Regions from separate parts of the Methylocystis sp. Uni0008 genome, predicted to be linked through region 3. Evidence: riboswitches for the same ligand, from Rfam matches in the RefSeq annotation. Region 3 holds a riboswitch; each other region holds the start of a gene.

Evidence for each region. Region 3 has a riboswitch for fluoride ahead of AC0X69_RS22130 (DHA2 family efflux MFS transporter permease subunit). Riboswitches for the same ligand answer to the same signal wherever they lie in the genome.
Region 1: it holds a riboswitch for fluoride, as region 3 does, so the genes downstream of both, AC0X69_RS01020 (hypothetical protein) here and AC0X69_RS22130 (DHA2 family efflux MFS transporter permease subunit) in region 3, are expected to answer to the same signal.
Region 2: it holds a riboswitch for fluoride, as region 3 does, so the genes downstream of both, AC0X69_RS12750 (efflux transporter outer membrane subunit) here and AC0X69_RS22130 (DHA2 family efflux MFS transporter permease subunit) in region 3, are expected to answer to the same signal.

What each region holds. Positions count from the first base shown of each region.
Region 1 covers NZ_CM166370.1:206,501-214,422, reverse strand. The annotation lists gene AC0X69_RS01030 (HAD-IC family P-type ATPase) at 1-2,297, shown strand, start outside; gene AC0X69_RS01025 (formylmethanofuran dehydrogenase subunit A) at 2,368-4,008, opposite strand; fluoride riboswitch at 4,254-4,324, shown strand; gene AC0X69_RS01020 (hypothetical protein) at 4,367-4,813, shown strand; gene eno (phosphopyruvate hydratase) at 4,970-6,259, opposite strand; gene AC0X69_RS01010 (cation:proton antiporter) at 6,565-7,791, opposite strand.
Region 2 covers NZ_CM166370.1:2,555,450-2,563,371, forward strand. The annotation lists gene AC0X69_RS12740 (plasma-membrane proton-efflux P-type ATPase) at 1-1,744, opposite strand, end outside; gene AC0X69_RS12745 (HlyD family secretion protein) at 1,862-3,052, opposite strand; gene AC0X69_RS12750 (efflux transporter outer membrane subunit) at 3,081-4,721, opposite strand; fluoride riboswitch at 4,766-4,827, opposite strand; gene dgcA (N-acetyl-D-Glu racemase DgcA) at 4,881-5,864, opposite strand; gene AC0X69_RS12760 (MlaE family lipid ABC transporter permease subunit) at 6,065-7,213, shown strand; gene AC0X69_RS12765 (ABC transporter ATP-binding protein) at 7,221-7,922, shown strand, end outside.
Region 3 covers NZ_JBXEJH010000003.1:68,891-76,812, forward strand. The annotation lists gene AC0X69_RS22115 (universal stress protein) at 339-1,199, shown strand; gene AC0X69_RS22120 (hypothetical protein) at 1,344-2,111, shown strand; partial or broken gene AC0X69_RS22125 (IS701 family transposase) at 2,071-3,302, shown strand; fluoride riboswitch at 3,602-3,661, shown strand; gene AC0X69_RS22130 (DHA2 family efflux MFS transporter permease subunit) at 3,777-5,342, shown strand; partial or broken gene AC0X69_RS22135 (chemotaxis protein CheB) at 5,387-5,476, shown strand; gene AC0X69_RS22140 (TniQ family protein) at 5,564-6,451, opposite strand; gene AC0X69_RS22145 (TniB family NTP-binding protein) at 6,448-7,329, opposite strand; gene AC0X69_RS23470 (transposase) at 7,298-7,922, opposite strand, start outside.

The sequences.
Region 1 (7,922 bases), on a different replicon from region 3:
AACGGCGAGGCGACCCGTCGGTTACGACGCAAGATAGCTCTAATGGTTTTTGTGAAATTCCGATCGAGCAACTTGTTCCAGGCGATATCGTACGACTGTCGGCAGGCGACATGATCCCCGGCGACTTGCGGCTCATTGCCGCCAAGGACTTGTTTATCGACCAGTCCGCATTAACCGGCGAGGCCATGCCGTTCGAAAAATCGGCGCAACCTGCCGAAGAGAGCGTCGACAACGCCTTTGAGGCGCGTAACCTCTGCTTCATGGGTAGTAGCGTTGTAAGCGGATTCGCCACGGGCGTAATCGTGCAGACGGGCGCAAAAACCTATTTCGGCCAGCTGGCCAAGCGGATTGCCGAGGGACGAACTCCCACGAGCTTCGACAGAGGCATCAATCGCTTCATTTGGCTGATGATCCGCTTCATGTTGGTGTTGGCGCCGAGCGTATTCCTGATCAACGGGCTGACCAAGGACGACTGGTTGGAGGCGCTACTTTTCGCGCTTGCGGTTGCGGTGGGACTGACGCCCGAATTACTGCCCATGATCGTCACCGTGAATCTCGCCAACGGCGCAATCGCGATGTCGAAAAAGCGTGTCATCGTAAAGCGACTCAATGCGATCCAGAACTTTGGGGCGATGGATGTCCTCTGTGTCGACAAGACCGGCACGCTCACCCAAAATCGAATCGCTCTCAGTCTGCATCTAGATATGCGAGGCGACGACAGCGAGCGGGTGTTGGAATTCGCCTATCTGAACAGTCATTTTCAATCCGGCTTGAAAAGCCAGCTCGATGTCGCGGTGCTCCAGCATGTCGAACTCGATCACAAGCTTCTGTTGCAGCGCCATTATAAGAATATTGATGAAATTCCCTTTGATTTTGTTCGTAGACGCCTCTCCGTGGTGCTTTCTCGCGACGACCGCGGCTGGATGTTTGCGCGCCAAGAATTCACACGCCTGCTTAGAAGGCTCTATCGTCTTCGATCGCCCGGATCCGGCAATCATGTGCTGATTTGCAAGGGTGCGGTCGAGGAAGTCCTCTCGATCTGCAAATATTATGAAATTGACGGCAAGGTAGTAACCTTGAGTGCGGGCCGGCGGGCGGATGCGCTGGCGAAGTCCAGGGCGCTCAACGAAGACGGGCTCCGGGTCGTCGCCGTCGCCTATAAGGAGATCGCCCGTCCAAAAGCAAGCTACTCGATCGAGGATGAAACTGTACTCACGCTTCTGGGCTTTGTCGCCTTTCTCGATCCGCCAAAGGAAAGCGTCGACGCCGCAATAACAGCGCTCAATCAGGCGGGAGTCGCAGTGAAAATTGTCACGGGCGACAATGAGATCGTTACGCGCAAGATTTGCCGTGAAGTCGGTCTAGAAGTAGATCATATCGCTCTTGGCCCCGACATTGATGAACTCAGTGACACGGCTTTGGCCGATTTAGCCGAGACGGTCACCGTCTTCGCCAAGGTGTCGCCAGAGCAAAAGGCGCGCATTGTCGGCGCGCTGCATTCCAAAGGCCATGTGGTCGGCTTCCTTGGCGACGGGATCAACGACAGTCTCGCGCTCAAGGCCGCTGACGTTGGCGTCTCCGTCGATACCGCCGTGGACATCGCCAAAGAGTCGGCGGATATCATCCTCTTGGAAAAGAGCCTGTTGGTGCTTCAACAAGGCGTGTTGGAAGGCCGGAAGGTTTTTGGAAATATCGTCAAATACGTCAAGATGGGCGCGAGTTCGAACTTCGGCAGCATGTTCAGCGTTCTCGGCGCAAGCCTGTTCCTTCCGTTCTTGCCCATGCTGCCGATTCAGGTTCTCGCGAACAACCTCCTTTACGATTTCTCGCAAACGGCGGTCCCGACGGACAATGTCGACGAGGATTATCTCGCGGTCCCGCGGAAATGGGACATCGATAATATTTTCAAGTTCATGGTGTTTATCGGGCCAGTCAGTTCGATCTTCGACTACACGACATTTTTTGTCATGCTCAATCTGTTCGATGGTTGGAACCATCCCTCATTGTTTCAAACGGGTTGGTTTGTGGAATCCTTGCTGAGTCAAACCCTCATCATTCATGTTATCCGCACAGCAAAAATTCCTTTCATCGAAAGTCGCGCGAGCCCCGCGCTCATCGCCACTTCGGCGATTATTTGCGGGGTCGGCGCCATCCTGCCGTTTACCCCAATGGGGGAAGCATTAAAGTTCACACCGTTGCCTCCGTTGTATTGGCTCATCCTGGCGGCTACGCTGCTCGCCTATGGCGTGATCACCTATTTTGTGAAAACATGGTTTGTGCGCCGGTGGGGAATCTGAGGAGCATGAAGAGATACTCGCAAGCACGAAACTCGTCGAACCGCCTTGTGGGCCCTGCTTCGAGATCAGTTTAGCCGTCAGTTGTCGCAGGGAACTTCGCAAAAAAGTTCCTATTCGGAAGCGCCTTGTCTGGCACCTCGAACATGGAGCGCGGAAGGCCGTAAAGGTCGTTATAATAGGCGTCGAGGCGTTTGTTGATCTGGCGATCGTAATCCGGGTGGACAAACAATGTTTTTCCGCGCGTAAAGCGCTGCGCTTCGCCATCGCGTACAACGAGTTGGCCATCCTTGAAGACATAGGCTGCGTTGCGGAACATCGCCGCTTTGTCCCTTTGCGGCTTATAGACCGCGATATCGGCGACCGCGCCGGTTCCGAGTTCTCCGCGATCCTTGAACCCGTAAAGCTTGCGCGGCGCGGCACGCGTCATGGTAGCGATTTCGTATAAGGTGTATTCCCGCGTGATTGAGGGCAAACTGGTCATCTCCAACACCTCCGCCGGTAAGCGCGACATCCACTGCGTGCGTTTGTCGGCGCTCATCAACAAGGCGAAAACTTCCGGATAGGTCGTGAATGGCGCGCCGTTTGGATGATCCGTCGTGAAGAACACACGCATCGGATCGTCGGTCAGCAAGAATAGTTCTAGCCCCGCGGCCCATTGCACGGCGTTGAAAAAATCGGAGACGCGATAGGAATAGGGCACCACGCCCAGGCCATTGCTGTCCCCGTCAAAAATCACGCCTTTCTTCGGACGACCGCCGGGCAGGCTGTTCAACTGTTTCATGACATCGGTCGAGATCGTCACCGTGTCGGCAAACATCACCTGGCCGACGTCCATGGTGACATTCTTATTGGCGTTGATCTTCTCGGCGAATCGGGCGGCTGCGGACGAGAAACCATTCTTTCCTTCCTTGCCATAGGAATAGAATTGCGCGTGCGCGAGATGCAGCGGCAAGCCCTGCGCCGCGTCGATGGTTGCAAGCGCGGTTTCGACGTTTCCTGCAAGGCCGAGATTGCTCATGTGCAAATGCAGAGGGTGAGGTATCCCTGTCGCGGCCACCGCGCGTTGCAAGCGCGTAAAAATATCGCGCGCAGAGACCCCATATTCCGGCACCTTGTCGTCTAGTGAGAAGGTGCGAAGATTTTGCTTGCAGGCGCAGACGCCGCCGGGATTTGCACATTTGATGCCAATCGCTCGGGTCGATTCCAGCGTCGCGCCGATGTAATCGACGATTGCAGTCTCGCCTTCTCGATCACGAAGGGCGCTCAACAGGAAGTCATCGTTGCCGAGAACGGCCAGAAAGCCCTTATCGATAATCGGGATGTCGGCGAGCTCGAGATGGGCGTGCAAAGCGTGATGGGGAAGGATCGCAGGTTCAATGACCGTGGTGTATCCTAACTGGGCGTAAAGGCGACCCGTCTCGAAAGCCGTCCAGCCGACGTCGGAAAGCGGCGTTCCCTTGGGTCGCGGACGATGCGCGCGGTGCGACTCCGGCATCAAGAGGCGCGCCGTATTCACGCCTCCGCCGGCGATATGTGAATGGATATCGATCGCGCCAGCCATGACGACTTGCCCGGAGACGTCATATTCCTGGTCCGCCTTGCAGTCTTGTGGCGGCGCGATGATGTTGCCGTCCTCAAACCAGAGGTCGCCCATAGCATCGGTTCCGTTGACCGGATCAATGACATAGCCGCCACGGAGACGTGTCAACATAACGCTTCCTCCCATAGCTGAGCGCTTGCTTTGCCATTATGCCGCCAACGCTAAGAAGGTGCGGAGCTTTGCCTTCACTGACGGCGACAACTAACCAATTCGACCGCCATAAGGCTCGCTCGCTACCTCTATATAGTCCAGATGCAAAGTGTGCCCCGCTTCGATTAAGACAGCATAGAGTCCACCGAGCGCGCCAGATGCTGCTATCGGAAATTATTGACGGCCTAGCGCGTCATCGTTTAAGTCTTGGTGCTGGGGATGGAGTCCCCCCCCCCCCCCGACAAACCGCCAAAAGGCTGATGACTCCTACGAACTGGCGCCGCGAGCATTCGTGAGCGCAGAGAGTAGGAGTCATGTCGTGAATCAAGATCTCGCAATTTTTGTCGTTCCATTCGCCCTGGTCCTTGGTTGTGGCCTGTTGGCGTTAGGTGGCCTCTATTTCATTAACATTCGCTTCGTCACGAGCACGGCTAAGGCGATAGCGGCCCTGGCCGGGGGCGCCATCGTCATAGGTGTTTTGGAAATCATTTTGGCTGGAAGCGCCGTCTCATTCTTTAAGGCTCAACAGGTTCAGACGTCCGCTTGTGAGTTGGAAGGGGAGTCGGCGCACCCCGAAGCGCGACGCGGCGCTGATCCCTCGATCATTCACAACGCAATCACCGCTTGCATGGAAGCGGCGGGATATGAATGGGACGGCGGCCACAGGCACTGTAAAGACGCACCAGTAGCGACAAACCCATTCTGCTATGCGCCGACGGGTCCATTCGACCGGACGATCACAACAATCCAGATGAGCTTTGAATAGCTCCTGTTGATTTTGAGCTCCATCCTATGCGCGATTTTAATAAGATCTCGGGCGGTGTTGGTTTTCTTGCGAGGCAAGAGCGAGAGTCGCAGTCTCTAGTTACGCGAATGCGGCGAACGAGTCTGGCTTCGGATGCGCGGGTTTGAGAGCGCGGGTTCAGTCAAGGGAGCTGCTATTTGATGCGAACGGCGACTTGAACACAGCAGCTTTCCCGAGTTCCGACTCGACTTCCAAAAGGCGATTGTATTTGGCTACGCGTTCGCTACGGCAGGCAGAGCCAGTCTTGATCTGGCCGCCGCCCATCGCCACGGCAAAATCAGCAAGAAATGTGTCCTCCGTTTCGCCGGAGCGATGCGAAATGACATAGTTCCATCCGGCCTCGCGGCATAGCGCAATTGCTTGCATCGTCTCGCTGAGCGTTCCGATTTGATTCAGTTTGATCAACACGGCGTTGGCTGTTTTCTCTGCGATGCCGCGACGAATGAAAGCGGGATTGGTCACGAAAATGTCGTCGCCGACGACTTGGATTCGATGACCTTGCGCCGCGGTCTGGCGCGCAAAGCCGGACCAGTCGTTTTCATCTAATCCATCTTCGATTGAAACGATGGGGAAAGCCTCAACCCAGCCCTGATAAAGCGCGATCATTTCGTCGCTGGTTTTGCGTCCCTGGCCAGACTTTGCAAGGTCGTACCCATTGCTCGTCCAAAATGAACTTGCAGCGGGATCGAGTGCGAGGGCAATGTCGCGTCCTGGCTCGTAGCCTGCTGCGCAAATTGCTTCGACAATTATCTCGCACGCCTGTTCGTTGCTTTCGAGGTTTGGGGCAAATCCGCCTTCATCGCCAACCGAGGTTGCGTAGCCCTTTTTTTTCAGAATCCTCGCCAATGCGTGAAAGGTTTCAGTCCCGTAGCGCAGCGCCTCCGCAAAGGTTGAGGCCCCGACCGGCATCACCATGAACTCCTGAAAATCTACCGAATTGTCGGCGTGCTTGCCGCCATTAATGATGTTCATCATGGGAACCGGCAGGCGCGTTGCTCCTGGGCCACCTAGATAAGCATAAAGCGGCAGCCGGGAGGCGAGAGCTGCAGCCCTGGCGACGGCCATCGAAACGCCGAGTATCGCGTTTGCTCCGAGTTTGGCTTTGTTCGGAGTTCCATCGAGCGCCAGCAACAAGGCGTCAATTTCAGCTTGGCGGGTGGGATCTTGACCCTTGAGCGCCGGAGCGATCACCTCATGCACGTTCTCAATGGCTTTGCGAACGCCCTTACCGCCGAAACGAGATTCCCCGTCTCGTAGCTCCACCGCTTCGTGCTCGCCCGTGGACGCGCCTGAAGGCACGGAGGCGGTCGCGACTACCCCGTCATCCAGAGATAATTGCACCCGGATCGTAGGATTACCTCGGGAGTCGAGGATTTCGAGCGCGCGAACCGATTCGATTCTAGACATGATTCCTTCCCTCTCAACGTCAGCTTATTTCGCGACTTTTGCTACGCGCGGATCGCGCGTCGCGATTATCTGCAGGAAACCCGCCAAGCATCAACGCCACGTTTCAGCTGGTAACTGAGGCGATTAAACTGGTGGGACAGGGCTTAGCTCCTCATTTGCCCGTGCGCTTGGATAGCGCGTGGTCGACCGTTCCAGAACTGGAAGCGCCAGCTTTCGCGTCAAAGATTGAGGTCATCACGCTCGAAACATAGGTCGACGAGCGCAAGCCGCAATTAGGATCGCCGCTGATCACTTCTCGGCAGTTGCTAAGAACGGACTTCGGAGTCATCCAACGCTTCCTCGACCTCGGCTTCGTGTGCTGGTGTGTGCAATTCGGCCTCGTCTTTTGGCAACAAATGACGCGGCAGGAAGAATCTGTTGGCTATCAAAGTCGGAATGATAGCCGTGCCGATGATGGCTGCGACAAGCGTCGAATATTGTCCGTCGTCGATGATCTTGTTGGAGAGCCCAAAGAGCGCCGAAATCGTGCCAAAGGTCAGACCGGACGCCATCAGGAGAGTTGTATACATCGCGTCCTTATGCGGCGCCTTAAAGGCTTTGGCGACCGGATAGACACTGACGATCTTGGTCGCGATCTCAACGGCGATGAGAGCGATCACTCCGAACGGCGCCATCAGCACGGCAGGAATCGACACGAAATAGCCTGCGCGGATGAAATAGAATGGCGTCAACAGACCGATCGTAATTGTGCGGAGACGCTTGATGAGTGCAGCGTCGCGCCCCACGCTTCCCGCGAGGGCCATGCCGACGAGATAGGCTGGCAGAACAGCCTCGCTCCCCGCCCAGACGGCAAGAGCGCCAAGAGCCATCAAGCAGAAAAGCAAAAACTTCGCTTCGAATTCCGACGGCTTGCCGCCAAAGAGCGCGTAAGCGCGTGGCGTGATTTTCGGCAGGCCGATGAACGCCGCGGCGAGTATGGCCATGAATAGCAGCGTCTTCCAAGTGAACGGCGCAAAGACGAGCCCAAGAGTCACCACAGTGCCGAGGTCGGTAATGAAGCAGGCGGCGAGAATCGTCTTTCCATACTCAACGCGATTGAAGCCATATTCCATCATCACTGTGTAGACGACAGCGACCGACGTGGCCGCAAGCGCGATGCCGGCGAGAATGGCGGGGGAGCTTTCCCAGCCGAGCAGGTAATGCGCGGCCGCCCAGCACCCGATTGCAGGCAGGAGGAAGCTCGCCACGCCGATGGCGGCGGCCTCTTTCCACTTCATCCGGAAAACGTCTGGATCAAGTTCGGCGCCAGCAAGGAAGGTGAGGAATATCGCCCCAATGCCGGCGAAGGCTTTCACCCACGGCTCCTGAACGGAGAAAGCGGCATAGCCGCCAATTGCGGCCAGGATGGAGCCCGCGACCATGCCAACGATAATTTCCACCAGTGCCGTTGAAAAACGATAGCGATGCGCGATCAGACTGGCGACCAGCGCCAGACCAAACACCATCGCGACTTGCGCCCAAACTGCCGCCATGTTCCGTCCTCCTTATGTTGTTCAACCAAGAATGTGAGCCAGAGCCCGGTCGATGGCGGACATCCTTCGGACTATGAAGCGGAGCTTGCGAGCAAGCCCCGCGATATTCGAACGAAACCCACGCGCCTATG
Region 2 (7,922 bases), on a different replicon from region 3:
TCATCGCGACGATATGTCCGACGGACTGAAGCGCCTTGACGATTTCGAATTTGTGCTCCGGGAACACCCGGCCGAAACCGTCGGCCCGCTCAACGGCGTCGACGACGCTGCGCGGCAGAGCGTCGGCTTTCGCGCCACCTTTGAAAACGTCGCTTGCGACGAGCAGGTGAGATCCCATGCCGAGCTGCGCGGCGATCTCGTCCCCGATCGCGACGTCGTCGCCAGTCACCATCTTGACGGTGAGTCCCAGCGCACGCGCGTCCGCGATCGTGGCCTTGGCGTCCGCGCGCGGCGGGTCCATCAGGGAGATCAATCCCACGAGCGCCCATCTGGCGCCGTCTTCCGACATGGCGACGCCGAGCGCGCGCTGGCCCTTGGCGGCGAGCGCGGCCACCTCGTTCTGATAGCGCTGCAGGGTTTGCGAGTCGGGCCGCACTAAAGCTGAAATCGCCTGCGGCGCGCCCTTGGCGTAATGGCGGATGCCGCCCGCGGCGTCGGCGACCGTCGAGATCGTGCGTTTGCTGACAGGATCGAAGGGCGTGAAGGCCTTCTGCTTGAAGCCTTCAAGCGAATCATGCGCCGGCAGCGCCGCCATCACGGCGAGGTCGATCGCATCTTCGCTGCTCGTTTGGGTCGCCAGCGCGGCAAAGAGCAGCACATCGTCGCTCTTGAACGCGCCAAACGGCATAGCGTTTTGCACGGTGAGCTTGTTCATCGTCAGCGTGCCGGTCTTGTCGCTGCAGAGCACGTCGACGCCGGCGAGCTCCTCGATCGCGCTCAGGCGCGAAACGATGGCCTTCTGCAGTGAAAGCGCGTAGGCGCCGATCGCCATCGTCACGGACATCACCGCCGGCAGCGCGACCGGAATCGACGCGATCAGCAGCACCAGCACATATTGGGCGATGGACCCGACGCGGTCCCAATTCCATTCATCCGGCGCGATGACTTCGCGGTAAAGCTGTGCGCCGATCAGGACGAGCGCCAGCAAAAACGCGAGCAACAGGAGAAAGTCGCCGACCTGGGTCACGGCGCGCTGCGAATGCGACACGGCGCCGGCGGCGCCGACGAGCTTCGCGGTGCGGCCGAAAAACGTGCGGTCGCCGGTCGCCGTGACCACGCCTGTCATCGCGCCTTGTTTGGCGATCGCCCCGGAATAGGCGTCATCGCCGATCTTCTTCGACACGGGCAGCGATTCGCCGGTGAGCGCCGCCTGGTCGCAGCTCAGATAATCGCCTTCGATCAGCAAGAGATCCGCCGGGATAATCTGACCTGCGGCGACGCTGACGACATCGCCCGGCGCGAGTTCGGCCGCGGGAATCGTGCTCCACTCCCCCTCGCGCAACACGCGGGCGCGGGGCGCGAGGTTCTTCTTCAGAGCCGCGAGCGCGTTCGCCGCCTTGTTGTCCTGCCAGAATCCGACGACGGCGTTGTAGATGAGAAGACCGGTGACGACCGCGAAGTCCGGCCAGTCGCGGCGAAGGGCGGAGATGATCGCCGCCGCTTCGATGAGAAAGGGCAAGGGCCCCCAGAAATAAGCGAGCAGACGGCGCCACTTGCTTTCGGTCTTGTCCTCGATCGCATTGGGGCCATACTCGGCGAGGCGTCGCTTCGCTTCGGCGGCGGTCAGGCCGCTTTCGCTCGTCTTCAGCGATTCGAGTCGCTGCGCGATTTTCACCTGCGTCGGATCTAAGGAGAGCGTCAGCGAAGATTGGCTCACCGGCGGTTTAGCGCTGACGTCCGGCATGCTTGCTCTCCCTATCAGATAAATCAATATCCGGGCCGGATGTTACGGCGTCATCCGAGCCTCGCCAATAGAGGGCGCGAAAAAGGCAAGCGCGGGTCGAAATTGACCTCGCGCGGTCTATTCTGCGGCTGTGCAGGCGACGCCGTCATCCGATGCGCCGAGCGCATTGTCCTTGACGATCTTGTCGGCTCGCGCCTTCGCTTCTGCGAGATCCTTGTCATAGACGTCGGTGAGGTATTCATTGGTCGTCGTCTTGACGATCGAGCGATTGGGAGATTGCAGCGGGCCCGATACGTCGATCGAGGCGTCCGTCGACAGGCCAGGCCGCAGAGGCTGCTGCTCGAGTTCGTCGGCGCGCAAGGCGATACGCACCGGAATGCGCTGAACGATTCGAATGAAGTTGCCGGTGGCGTTGTCGGGCGGAAGCGTCGCGAAGACGGCGCCAGAGCCCGGAACGAGTCCCGCCACTTCGCCGTGATAGATCTGGTTCGATCCATAGAGATCGACCTTGATGATCGCCGGCTGTCCGGGACGGACCCGCGCCATTCTGTTTTCCCAGAGATTCGCTTCGACCCAGAGGTGATCGAGCGGCACGATGTTGAGAATCGAATCGCCTGGGCGCACCCGATCGCCGACTTGCACGCGGCGCTTCGCGACGTAGCCGGTCGCCGGCGCCCGGATATTCTGGCGCACGTATTCGATATAGGCGTCGGTGTATCTCGCCTTGGCGGCCTCGATGTCCGGATGATTCAGGCGCGTGACGCCGACCACCCGCGCCTCGATCGCCTGATATTCCGACTGCGCCTCGCGCAGATCGGCTTCCTGCGCGGCGAGCTGATCCTCGGCGTTCTGCAACACCTGTCGGGACGAGGCGCCGGTCGCCGCCGCCTGCCTGTATCTTGCGAGGTCATGACGCGTCCTATCCCGGACGGCGGCGCGCGAGATGACCTTCTGGCAGACCTGGCGGCGCTGCGCGTAGAGCGCGCCCACGGCCCGGACGGCGCGACCCAGTTCGGCTTCGGCCTGCGCGAGCGCCGCTCTCGCGCGTTGGCCATCGAGGCGAACGAGCACGTCGCCCTTCTTCACCTGCTGCGTTTCCTCGGCGAGAACGGCGGCGACCACGCCGGTCGCGTCAGCCTTGACCGGAATGATGTTGCCTGTGACGAAGGCGTTGTCGGTCGTCACCCAGTCGCGCTCATGGAAATACCATCGCGAGAGGGCGATCAGCGCGCCGACCAAGACCGCCGCAATGACGATCTTGAGCAGAAACTCTCTGCGGGAGCGGATGCTCTTTCGGGAAAGCGCCATCGATCGTTTCGCGTTCTTCTATGGCCGCTCAGCCGCCGCCAAGCGACTGAATCACGTCGACGGCGGGCGTCAGCGGATCGTTTTCAGGCGCGGGTTTGGGCGCCGCCGGCGGCGGACCGCCGGCATAACCGCCGCCGAGGGCCTGGTAAAGGTCGACGGCGGCGACGAGCCTGTCGCCTTCCAGCGCGCGCTGTCCAAAGCCGGCTTCGAGAAGATCGGTCCGCTCCGCGAGGATTTCGCGGCGATCTTTCAAACCGTCGCGCAGTCGCGACTGCGCGAGATCAAATTGCGCGCGCGCTGCGCGCAGCAAACGGTTCTGCGCCTCATATTCTGCGCCCGCGCGCTTGAGATTGGCGACGGCGTCGGCGACCTGCTGGGCGGCCTGCAGCAGCGTCTCGTTATAGGAGTCGACCGCCTGATCATAGTCGGCCCGCTGAAACTCCAGATTTCCGCTGAGCCGGCCCCCCTGAAAAATCGGGAGGCGCAGGGTGGGGGACACCGCGTAGCCGATCGCCGAAGGCGTGAACAGATACCCTGCGAGCTTGCTGATTTTCGTCGAGGTCACCGAACCCTCGAAACCGCCGGTGATCGCGAGATCGATCGAGGGAAGAAAAAGCGTCTTGGCGACGTGAACGCGCGCGGCCGCCGCTTCGGCGCGGCGCATCGCCGAGACGAGATCCGGCCGATGCGCGAGGAGTTCGATCGGGAGGCTGCGTGGCAGTGGCGGCGCGGCCGGCGTCGGGGCTCGTCGCGCTGTGTAAAGATCCTGCGCCGCGTCGGGACCTTCGCCCATGAGACGGGCGAGCGCATCCTTCTGCAGCGTCAGAAACGCCTGAACAGCGGCTTCGCGGCGGACGGCGTTCTCGTATTCGGCGCGGGCGATCTGCACCCCATCGAGCGAGTCGAGCCCGGCGCGATAGCGGGCGTCCGCAAGCGAAACCAGGTCGCGGCGCATGCGCGTCAAAGCTTTCGCGACCTCGAGCTGGCGCGCCGCGGCGTAGCCGCGAAGATAGGCGCGCGCGACCGAAGCGGTCAGCAGCAGCCGCGCCTGCTCCAGTTCGGCCTCCTGGGCGGCGGACTCGCCGATCGCGGCGTCCAGAATCGCGCGGTTCTTCTCCCAGAAATCCAGCTCATAGGTCAGGACGAGCGGATTGATGAAGGCCATGGTCTTCTGCAATCCGCCTTGCGCCGGATTGTAGGAGGCGACGACGCCATGCAGCGGATTGCGCGACTGCCGCATGCCGAAGGTCGCCTGAACCTCGGGCAGAAGCCGCGCGCCGGCGACCTGCACGAGCGCGTCGGCTGCGCGCAGCGAGTCTTCGGCTTTTCTGAGGCTCTGATTGTCGTGCAGCGCCTTGTCGATGACGGCGTCGAGTTCGGCGCTGCAGAAGGCGCGCCACCATTCCTCATGCGGCCAGCTGGTTTCGTCTGCGGGCTTGAGACCGGATCTCGCGAGCGTGCGCTCCATGGCCGGCGGGCCGAGAAATTGCGCGCGCTCCAGTTGCGCGGTCGGCGCGCAGCCGGCGACGAGAAGCGCGATTGGAGCCACGCAGAACAACAGGCGGCGGCGTGTCCAGAGCCGAATCGCGCCCATGCGCACGGCGGTGGGGAGCCTTCGGCCAGGGCGCAGGCCGGCTGGCGCACGACGGGCTGCTGGCGCTTCTCGCAAGAGCACACTCCTACACCGCGCCAGCGATCGAAGAGCGTGGCGGCCAGTTCGTAGGAGTCATCAGCCATTCGGCGGTTATCGGGGGAACCCCATCCCCATCGGTTAAATTTTAGTTGACGACCGAGCTATAGGTCAATGAGTCCAGCGGCGACGGCCTCGCTATCCCCAGAGCTCCGGCGCGGGCGGCATGAGCGTCGAGCCCTCGTAGGACAGGCGAGGATTACGGTCGCGGGCGAGAAGCAGCGGCCCGTCGAGATCGACGTAGGCGGCCGTCTGCCCCACCAGGACGGCCGGCGCCATGGCAAGCGACGTTCCCACCATGCAGCCCGCCATTACAGAGAAGCCCAATTCCTGCGCCGCGCGCGCAAGCGCCAGCGCTTCGGTGAGGCCCCCGGTCTTGTCGAGCTTGACGTTGATTGCGTCGTAACGGCCTTTCAGCGGCGGGAGGGAGGCGCGGTCATGCACGCTCTCGTCGGCGCAGATCGGCACAGGGCGCGCTACGGACGCGAGGGCCTCGTCGCGACCCGCCGGCAGAGGCTGCTCGACGAGCGCGACGCCGAAATCGGCGCAGACGGCGAGCCGGCGGACGAGGCTTTCCGCGTCCCATGATTCATTGGCGTCGACGATGAGAGTCGAATCTGGCGCGCCGGCGCGGACCGCACCGAGGCGCGCCTCATCGCCCTCTCCGGCGAGCTTGATTTTCAACAATGGCCGGCCCGCGGCTTTCTCCGCCGCGGCGCGCATCTCGTCCGGCGCGCCGACCGAGAGAGTGTAGGCCGTCACGAGCGGCGCGAGCGTCCCAAAACCGGCCGCGATGTGGGCCGGGACGCCTGAAAGCTTGGCCTCGAGGTCCCACAGCGCGCAATCGACGGCGTTGCGGGCGGCCCCGGCCGGCATCAGGCGCTGCAAAGCGTCTCGATCGGCCCCGGCTTCGAGAGCGTCGCGCGCGCTTTCAATTGCCGCGACGACGCTGTCGACGCTTTCGCCGTAGCGGGCGTAAGGCACGCATTCGCCCCTCCCGACGCCGTCCCCCTCGGTCAAAGTCGCCGTCACGACGACGGCTTCGGTCTTGGCGCCGCGGGAAATCACGAAGCGGCCGGCGATCGGATAAGTCTCTACGGCGACTGATAAATTTCGCTTCACATGTCTCTCCGGCGCTCTTAGCGCGCGCCGCGCGCTTGGCGCGCCGATGTGCGCCGGCGCGCTTGCTGACGCCAATTCACGAAGTTATGACGGTTTTGCAAGCGGCGCGCGCCTCTCGGCGTCGGCGGCGCGCCATAATCGGCGGATAGGATGACGCCATCGATGTGCCGATTGTTGACGCCAGCGCGGAGCGATGCCCGATGACCGTCGTCGCGATGCAGCGTCCGCCGAAAGTCACGCGCCAGCCGGTTGCGGATGGCGTGCGCCTGGCGCTGTCCGGCGACTGGGTTCTCGTGGCCTCGCAGCGACTCGAGGAAGAGGGCCGTCGCATCGACGAAGAGGCGCGTCGCGACCGAATGGTCGTCCTGGATCTCTCCCAGGTCTCGCAACTCGACACGGCCGGCGCCTGGCTGATCAATCGCGCGCGCCATGAACTCGCGCGGCGCGACGTCGCCGTGGCGCTCGAACATGTGCGCCCCGAATATCTGACCCTGCTCGAAGAAACGCATTATCGCGCCTTCGTTGAGCCCTCGCGGCCGCGGTTGAACATCATCTTCGCTCTGCTTGCGGACCTCGGCGAGTCGATGGTGGACGCGCTTCACGAATTTTATCGCGGCGTCAGCTTTCTCGGCGAATTCGTCTCGTCGATGATCTATGTGGCCGCCAACCCGCAGCGGTTCAGGCTGACCTCGCTCGTCGCACAAATCGAACTTGTCGGCTTTCGCAGCGTCCCGATCATCGTGCTGATCAACGTGCTGGTCGGCGGCATCGTCGCGCAGCAGGGCATCTTTCAATTGCTCAAGTTCGGCGCGTCCAGCTACTCGGTGAGCCTGATCGGCATTCTTGTCTTGCGCGAACTCGGCGTGCTGCTCACCTCGATCATGATCGCCGGCCGATCAGGTTCAGCGATCACCGCAGAACTCGGCTCGATGAAAATGCGCGAGGAGATCGACGCGCTGATGGTGATGGGACTTTCCCCCACCGAGGTGCTCATCGCGCCGCGCGTGCTTGGTCTCGTCATCTCCTTGCCGATTCTGACCTTCATCGCGGATATGGCGGCGCTCTTCGGCGGCATGATCGTGTCCTGGTGGTACGGCGGGATCAGCCCCGTGGCGTTCGCGTCATTGCTCAAAGAGGCGATCGCGCTGCATACTTTTCTCGTCGGCATCATCAAGGCGCCTTTTATGGCGCTGGTGATCGGCCTCATCGCGTCGATGGACGGGCTCGCGACGCAGGGCTCCGCCGAGTCGCTCGGCCGTCAGGTCACGTCCTCCGTCGTCAAATCCATCTTCATGGTCATTGTGATGGATGGTTTGTTCGCCATATTTTTTGCGTCGATCGACTATTGAGCGCGCGATGACCAGCACCTCGACTCACGCAAACGGCGCCGCGCAACGCCCTAACCGCGACGTCATCATCAGCGTGCGCGACCTCGTCGTCGGTTTTGGCGACAAAAACATCATGAAGGGGCTCAATCTCGACGTTTATCGCGGCGAGGTGCTCGGCTTCGTCGGCGGATCGGGGCAGGGAAAATCGGTGCTGACCCGCGCGATTCTAGGGCTCGTCCCGACGCGGGGCGGCTCCATTCGGGTTTTTGGGCAGGATCGTGACGCGCTGGCGCCGCACGAGCGGCGCGCTCTGGAGCAACGATGGGGCGTGCTGTTTCAGAACGGCGCGCTGTTTTCGGGGCTGACCGTCAAGCAGAACATCCAGATGCCGATGCGCGAAACGCGCGAGCTTTCTCAACGGTTTATGGACGAGCTGGCTATGCTCAAGCTTGAGCTTGTAGGCCTAGGCCCCGACGCGGCGGACAAATTTCCGTCAGAATTGTCGGGCGGCATGGTGAAGCGCGCGGCCCTGGCGCGCGCCCTGGCGCTTGATCCCGAGCTTGTGTTCCTCGACGAGCCGACATCGGGGCTCGATCCGATCAGCGCCGCAGATTTTGACGAGCTGATCGGCACGCTCCAGCAGACCCTCGGGCTGACCGTTTTCATGGTGACGCATGATCTCGACAGCCTGTATTCGATCTGCGACAGGGTGGCGGCGCTCGCTGAAGGT
Region 3 (7,922 bases):
CTCGTCACATTGCCGCCCCTGCGAAATTGGACATGCGCGCCATTGGACTGGGAACATTCACCTGGTCTACCCCTGAAAAGTGATCCTCCTCATAGGCTCAAAAGCCTTACTTCTCGGAGGATAAATCGGTCCGCCCATCCGTTGATTTTCCTAAGAGGAAGAGCTTACTCGCCTAATTGATCAGTCTACGACTTTTGCCCAGCTTGCCGTCGATTTCCCGCCGTTTGAACGGTCTCATCGGTTTTTCTCGTGCTGGTCCTTTAGGATGATTTTCCCCGGCACTACTGCATCTCTAGGAAGAAGAATCCCGTATGCCGCTCCCACGAGGAGAGTCTTAAATGTCAGCCAAGGACTTCAAGATACGCAGCATTCTCTATCCAACCGATTTTACCTCCGGAAGCATAGTTTCGTTTTGTCACGCCTTGCGCATCGCCGTCGCCAACAGGAGTTCGCTACATCTGCTGCATGTCGAAGTTCCCGGCAGACGTCGCGACGATGCGCATTTTCCGCGGGTTCGCGAGTTAGCCGCTGAATGGAAAATGGCTCCATCGGGAGTTCAGTCGGATGAATTCGAGAAGCTTACGGGCGTATCGACGAAAAAGACTGTCTTGATATCTTCCGACGCAGCCGACGGCATATCGTCATACGCCGGCGAGCATAGCTGCGATCTGCTGGTGATGACGACGCATGGCAAATCAGGGCTTCGTCGCTTATTCGGCGGCTCTGTGAGCGAGGCGGCGGCGCGATCGACGCGTGCGCCTACCTTGTTTCTGCGCGAGAGCCATAGCGGTTTTGTGCATCGAAACACCGGAGAGGCGTCACTCACGCGCATCTTGCTGCCGGTAGACGGAAGAACCCCTGTCAGCCGCGCTTTGGAGCTGTCAACACATTTGGCGCGGTCTCTCGGGAGCGAACCACAAATCACCTCTTTGCACGTTGGGCGAGAGCGCCCGACTCAGGATGCGAATTATCCCAATCTCAAGATCCGTGACGGTGAGGTCGTCGAGACGATAGTTGCTTGTGCGGGAGAAATGCGCGCTGACTTGATCGTTATGCAGACCGATGGTCACGATAGCGCTTTGGACTCGATCATCGGGAGCACAACCGAGCGCGTCATACACGAAGCGCCTTGTCCCGTATTGGCGATTCCGAGAAACTCCCTAGATGACGTGAACCGAGAGCGCCTGTTTGGAAGATAGCGGCGACTCTTGAACTCGCGCCGGGCGCTTTCCTTTAAGATGCGCCGCGCCGGCCGTTTCGCTGTTGAGTTCTAGGAGGGCGTCGTGGAAAGCGCGCGTAAACTCTGGATCTCGCTCGTTGCCCTGTTGGCGCTTTCCTTCGCCGTGCTTTTGCTCATTGGCCGTGAAATCAGCGTCAAGGCGCCGCCATTGCCGGAGCGCGTTGTTACGGAAAGCGGCCGAACGGTCTATACAATCGACGACATCCAGCGCGGCCGGCAGGTATGGCAGTCGATCGGCGGCATGCAACTCGGCTCCGTCTGGGGCCATGGCGGCTACGTCGCGCCGGACTGGACCGCCGACTGGCAGCACCGAGAGCTCGTCGCCATCCTGGACGCCTGGGCTCGCCGCGAGTTCGCGGCCGGCCGCTACGCTGATCTCAGCGAGGAGCAGCAGAGTTCTCTGCGGGGACGGCTGCGCCCGATGATGAGGCGAAACACGTTCGATCCGACAACTGGGGCAATCACTGTTTCTGACGAGCGCGCTCAGGCGATCGTCCTCGTCTCGAGCCACTATGAGAGCCTGTTCGGCGACGATCCGCGCAGTGCGGAACTTCGCGAGAACTACGCAATGAAGAACGGCACTGTCGCCGACGCCGCTAATCGGCGGGCGCTAGGCGCCTTCTTCTGGTGGACCGCTTGGGCCGCGACCACGGATCGGCCGGGAAGCCGCGTCACCTACACCAACAACTGGCCGAGCGAGCCGCTGGTCGACAACCGCCCGCCTGCAACCACCTTCATCTGGTCTGCGTTCAACCCTCCAGATTCCGTCGGTTCGTTTTGCGTGATTCATAGGAGGTCGGCGATTTGGAGGGCCGACCATGGAGGGGAGCTGGAAGTCCGATCTCGAACGGTGGCTGGCGCCTTTTATTAGCGCTCTTCGACACAAGACGCGGGCGCGGATGTGCCCGGCTTATGTCGCGGGGTTGATCGGCGCAGGGGATCGCAAGAGCATGCAGCCGATGGCGGCGCGCGACGGCGGCGTCGGATACGATCAGCTTCATCACTTCATCGCCAGCGGCGTATGGGACGCCGCGCCGCTGGAGAAGGCGCTGCTCGCCGAAGCCGATAGGATGGTCGGCGGCGCCGACGCGTGGTTGATCGTCGACGATACGGCGTTGCCGAAAAAAGGCGCGCACTCGGTCGGCGTTGCGCCGCAATACGCCTCGTCCCTTGGAAAGACCGCCAATTGCCAGTCATTGGTGTCGCTCACTTTGGCGTCGCGCGAGGTTCCGGTGATGGTGGGCCTGCGGCTCTTCCTGCCCGAAAGCTGGGCAAGCGATCCCGAGCGCATGGTGCAAGCGCGCGAGGCTGCATCCTTGCTGATTCAGGTTACGGCTCCAGCGGGCCTTTCCGTCAGGCGCTGAGCGCGCGTGGTCTGCTGTGGGCGGTGGGGCTGTCGCGACGCCAGAACGTCTACCCGGCTGACGTCGCCTTGGTTTTCCCTGTCGCAAAAGCAGGGAAGCGCCGCAAATACCATATCCCTGATCAACCGCCGGTCTCGGCTGAAGCGGCGTTGGCCAACGTCAAATGGCAAAAGGTCAGTTGGCGGCGGGGCACGAAAGGCCGGCTGACATGTCTCTTCGCTGCACGTCGTGTTCGCGTTGCGGATGGGCATAAACACCGCATGCGCGACAATCGTATGCAGTGCACGCCGGGCGACGAGGTCTGGCTCGTTGGCGAACGCCGGTCGACCGGCGAACAAAAATACTATGTGTCGAACTTGCCGGGCGATGTGAGCCTGAAAAAGCTCGCTGCGACAATCAAGGCCCGGTGGGTTTGTGAACAGGCGCATCAGCAGCTCAAGGAGGAACTCGGCCTCGATCACTTCGAAGGTCGGTCCTGGACCGGGTTGCATCGACACGCCTTAATGACAATGATCGCCTACGCCTTCCTCCAGTCTCGCCGCCTCAAAGCTGCGGGGCGGAAAAAAAAGAGTCGGGGGACCGCCGCCACAACCGAGCATGCCGGCCATTCGTCAGGCCATTCTCGACCTCTTCGCCCGGCATGTCCGTATTGTGAGAGACTCATCGACAAAGCCCTCGAACATAAACTGCCAAAGTAGTGCTAGGAATACGATCCAGAACGACTTGCCGACCATGAAATAGCAGATGACGATGGCGGGGACGAAGATGACTGAGGCTGATACTAATAGCAAACAGCCACGTTACCATTTTGCCAAGCCTCTGTATCAACCCGCCAATTTTGAATCCAACAACAGGCACGCAATTAGCCGATGAAGACGGCAAAGATGCAGCTTGCGTGATCGGTGAGCAATTTTCTGTCTTTCGCCAAGGATGGCGTCCCGTCTGATGTTCTTCCTGCTACTTTCACCATTGACAGGCTTAGGTCCGATTCAGTTATCCTTGTCCCGGCGATAGAGTTCGCGCTCAACCGCCTGCGGCTGATGACCCCTGCTCTACATTGTGTCGGACTCCGTCGTTGCTCTAGTCGACAACCGCGGTTGATGTCGCGTAATACCGCCCAGTAGCGATTATAGAACGGAGCGAGGGTGGCGATCATGGATAGGCCGGCCCGAATGATAGGCTGGCGATTCCTGCTGCTGAATGGCGCGGCGGGGACGGCGAATGTCGTCATGCTCTCGAACGTTCCGGGCTACACGGTGCTCGCGCCCTATGCCGCCGGCAGTCTGCAGGGCGTGACGCCGAGCTTCGGCACCTGGGCGACCACCGACCACATGGTGGGAATCGCGCTCGGGCTGCCATTGTCGCGGTGGTTCTCCGGACGCTTTGGCGACTATCGCGTGCTGGTCGGCGCGCTCATTTTCTACGCCATCTTCTCGGTGATGTGCGCGGCGAGCGAAACGATCTGGTTTTTCGCGCCGATGCGCTTTCTCCTTGGTCTTGCCGGCGGCGTCGCCCTTCCGCTCGCTCAATCGGTGACGCTTGCGCAATATCCGGATGACCGACGCACGCTCGGCGTCGGCTTCTGGGGCGTCATGAGCATGGCGCCCTTCACCATCGGCGTGTTCATGGGCGGCTTCTGGGCGGAATATTTCGACTGGCGCTGGCTGTTTTATTCCAACGTCCTGGTCGTATTGCCGGTGGCGGCGATCATTTCGGCGCTGTTCTACAGACGCGGCTTTCAGCGCCGCATGACGCGCTTCGATACGATCGGCTTCATTTTGCTCGCCACGGTCCTGCTCGGCGTGCAGACGATCCTCAACATGGGAAATGATTTCGACTGGTTCGCGGAGCCTCTCCTCGGATGGTTGCTGCTCGTCGTGCTGCTGGCCCTGCCGATGTTCGTCTTTTGGGAGTTCGGAGAGCGGCGGCCCGCGCTAGACCTGCGTCTGTTTCTGCATCGCAACTTCGCCATCGCGACATTCTGTTCGATCGTCGGCTTTCTGGTGATTCAGGGCCTGCTCTCGGTGTTCATCGTGCAACTGCAGGTGCTGCTCGGCTACACCTCCTCGCTTGCCGGCATGGTCTATCTGATCATGATCTTTCTGGCGATGGCGGCCGCGGCCGTGGTGCATGAAATCACGAGGAACGTCGACGCGCGACTGATCGTGTTCCTCAACTTCGTCGGTCTGGCGGTGACCTTTGTCTGGCTCGGCCAATACGACAAGAACGCCTATTTCGACGACGTGAAGACGCCGATGTTCTTTTTCGGTTTCTCGCTCGCCATGTTCTTTGCGCCGCTTGCGACGCTCGCCATGACCGGGCTCGCCGGCGAGCGACTGATCCGCGCTGCGGAAGAACTCGCCATGCTGCGCACCGTGGCCGGCGCCCTGGGCATCTCGCTGCTCGGCGTTCTCTTCTTCCGCCGAACGCCGTTCCATCAGCTCGATCTCGCCGATCATTTCGGCGGACGGCGCTTCGCCTCGCTCGATCTGCTCGCCTCGTTTCTGGATCGCATGCAGGCGATGGGCATGTCGCCCACCGCCGCGCAGAGCCGCGCGGCGCAGCTCATTCGACAGCAGGCGGCGATCCTGGCGCTCAACGACGTCTTTCTGTTCGGCGCGATGGCTTTCGTCCTGCTCTCGGGAGTCGTCTGGCTCGCCTATCCAAGCTACGCGTCCAAGAAGCGCAAACAGTCGCTCTCGCGGCTTTCGGCCGAGGAGCTGATGGAGCAGCCCTGAGAGACCGTTTGAGAATGATTGCGACGGAGATAGGGGCGTGATTCTCATGTCCGACGTGTGGGGGAGTCATGTCGGAAATCGACCGGCGGCCGTCGCTACGATTCCGTTGTCAGGTCGGACATTCTTATACCGCTGTCGGGAGCCATCTTGGCTTGAGATATCCAATTTCGAATCGGAAAAGCCATTAAACTTGAGAATATCGACCTTTAATATTCTCACGTTTAATGGCTTTCCTTCGCGGCTTGAGCTTCGAGACGAGCTGTCTCGCATAGGCGCTCGAATGCACTTCGCCCTCGCAGGGTCGTCTCATCTCGAACCGCGTTGACGATGGCGGGATTGGCGATCGCTTGCGAGATGCCAGCCAAAAGCGCCGGGCGGAACGAGATAGGAAGAGCCGCAACAGCCGCATGATTGATCCTGCGTTTGATTGGCCGCGCAAGATTGTCGAATTCGGGAAAGATCGTGCCGAGCGCCCATCCGGCTGCAGGTTCACGGCCATTAGCGCCGCATGGCCGCCACGTATGCACGAGCAGCGCGCGCATGAGCGCGATCGGCGAATAATCGAACGAGTTATCGCCACGAAGGAAGCGCTCGACGATTGCCTCGCCGGCAACAGCTTCTTTCCACACATCAGCGAAGGGGCTCGTGTCCTGCAATGTTTCGCCAGTATCGGGGCGCTCGCTCGTATCCGATAAAGGCGCGCCGCAAGCGGGGCAGGTGATGCGCCAGGCTTTTCGCCAATGCTTCGGGACCGCGCCGGACGCTCCGTCTCGCGCGTGCCGGTCTGCGCAGGGTCGGCAAATCTGCGGCGCTCTGTTGCGGCAAATTAATTCGGCGGAACCTGCTGGCGTTTCAATGAACGTCATCTCGATCAGCGCGATCGGATCGCATCGGAGTTTTTCAGATAATCGCGCGACCTGCGCTAACCCCAGCCGATAGTCGAGAAGCGAGAGATTGCGTGTGCCGGGCATCAGCCATTTGGCGAAAAACGGCTTGGACACCCCATAGTAGGCCGCGTGCCTCGCCAACCACGACGAGAGCAGCTCGTCGTCGACCGGCCTCAGCACCACTGGCAACGGCCTATGAGCGTCGTCCTCGTCGTCGATCATTGGAAAGCCGCCTCGTCCTCCCCCACGGGTTTGTAGCGTTCCAGCGCTTCGTCGGTGATCCGTTCGGCGCCAGTTTCGATGGCTTCGATCGCCACGTCATTCAGCATGCGGAATATCCGTGCGCTGACTCCACCGCTGACCAAGAGAATGCGCCGCAAGCCTTTCACCGTCAGGACGCTAGGTTCTTTCAGTGGCAGGTTTCGCACGATGGCGAGAATGAGCTGCTCGAACTCTTTGTCAGCTATCCATCGCGGTAAGGAGATGGAGTCGAAGCGTCGCGCCAATTGAACGTCGCCATTGATCGCCTGGCGTGCTTCCATGATCCCAAAACAAACCAGAGACAGTTTCAGTTCATTGCTCAAATAGCGAAGCGTGTTGAAAACGACGCGCTGGTCACGCCAGGAGGCGGCGAGAACGTTGTGGATCTCGTCCAAAACCAACACCTGGACCCCGAGGTCATCCAGCAGACGGACCGTGGTCCTTTCGAGTTCGACGATTGTAGCGCGTGCGTTCAGGGGCGCGCCGAGCACCGCGAGAATTTGCGCGAAGAGCCGGCGTTCGTTTGGTCGCCCCGCCAGTTCGACAACCACCACTTTCGCCTTTGGTCCGTGTGGCTTTTCGCGGGCGCTGAGCACGTAGTCGTCTTTGAACTTTTCCACCAGCATGGATTTGCCCATGCCGCTGTCGCCAAAAACAGCCAAAGACGGCATCCGCGTTGTCCGCGGATGTTTGAGCAGCGCGTTCAGATGTCCAAGTATTTCAAGCGCTTTCGGATAAGCGATCCATCGCTTCGAACGGATAAAATAAATGCGTTCGTCAATGCCCTCGGCCAAAACGGCGCCGGCGTCATCCGTCAGATGGTCGGGTGTTCCGGTCACGTTGCCGCTCCACGAGTTCCAACACAGTTGGTATGCGCGAGTCGATGCCGCTCATCGAGCCGAAATCCACGCCATCCCCATTTTTTGTTTTGATCGGCGCCCGTCGTGCGGCGGCGGTCTTAGCGATGGCTTCGTCGATCAGTTTGCGTTGCGTCAGCGCGGTCTTGGTGATCTGCTCGTCGTTCCGCTCCCTACGGCCTTTCCCACCCAGCGCTTTCCGACCTTGTTTCCACTCCCGCAGGCTGATGACAGGGAAGCCAAGAGGTCGCGCGCGGGCTTCTAAAAAGCGCCCATCGGGGTGTTGAACGAATATTCGGGAAACGTCCCGCGGATCGAATTTGACGAGAAGCTCGTCTTTCGCGCGTCCGACCAGGCCAGAGAGCGCATTCGACCAATAGGGAATATCATGGAGCCAGATTCCGTCTGGCCTGAGCGTACGATGGGCGTCAGGCAGGAACGAAACCCAAAACGCCATTCGGTCTTTCGGCATGCGCAACGCCAGCGAAGCCTCATGTTCGCGCCATACAGCGATGGGCGGGCGGAGCAGGGCGCTGTGAATTTCCTCGTTGTAGCGCCCCGCGATCTCCCATCCC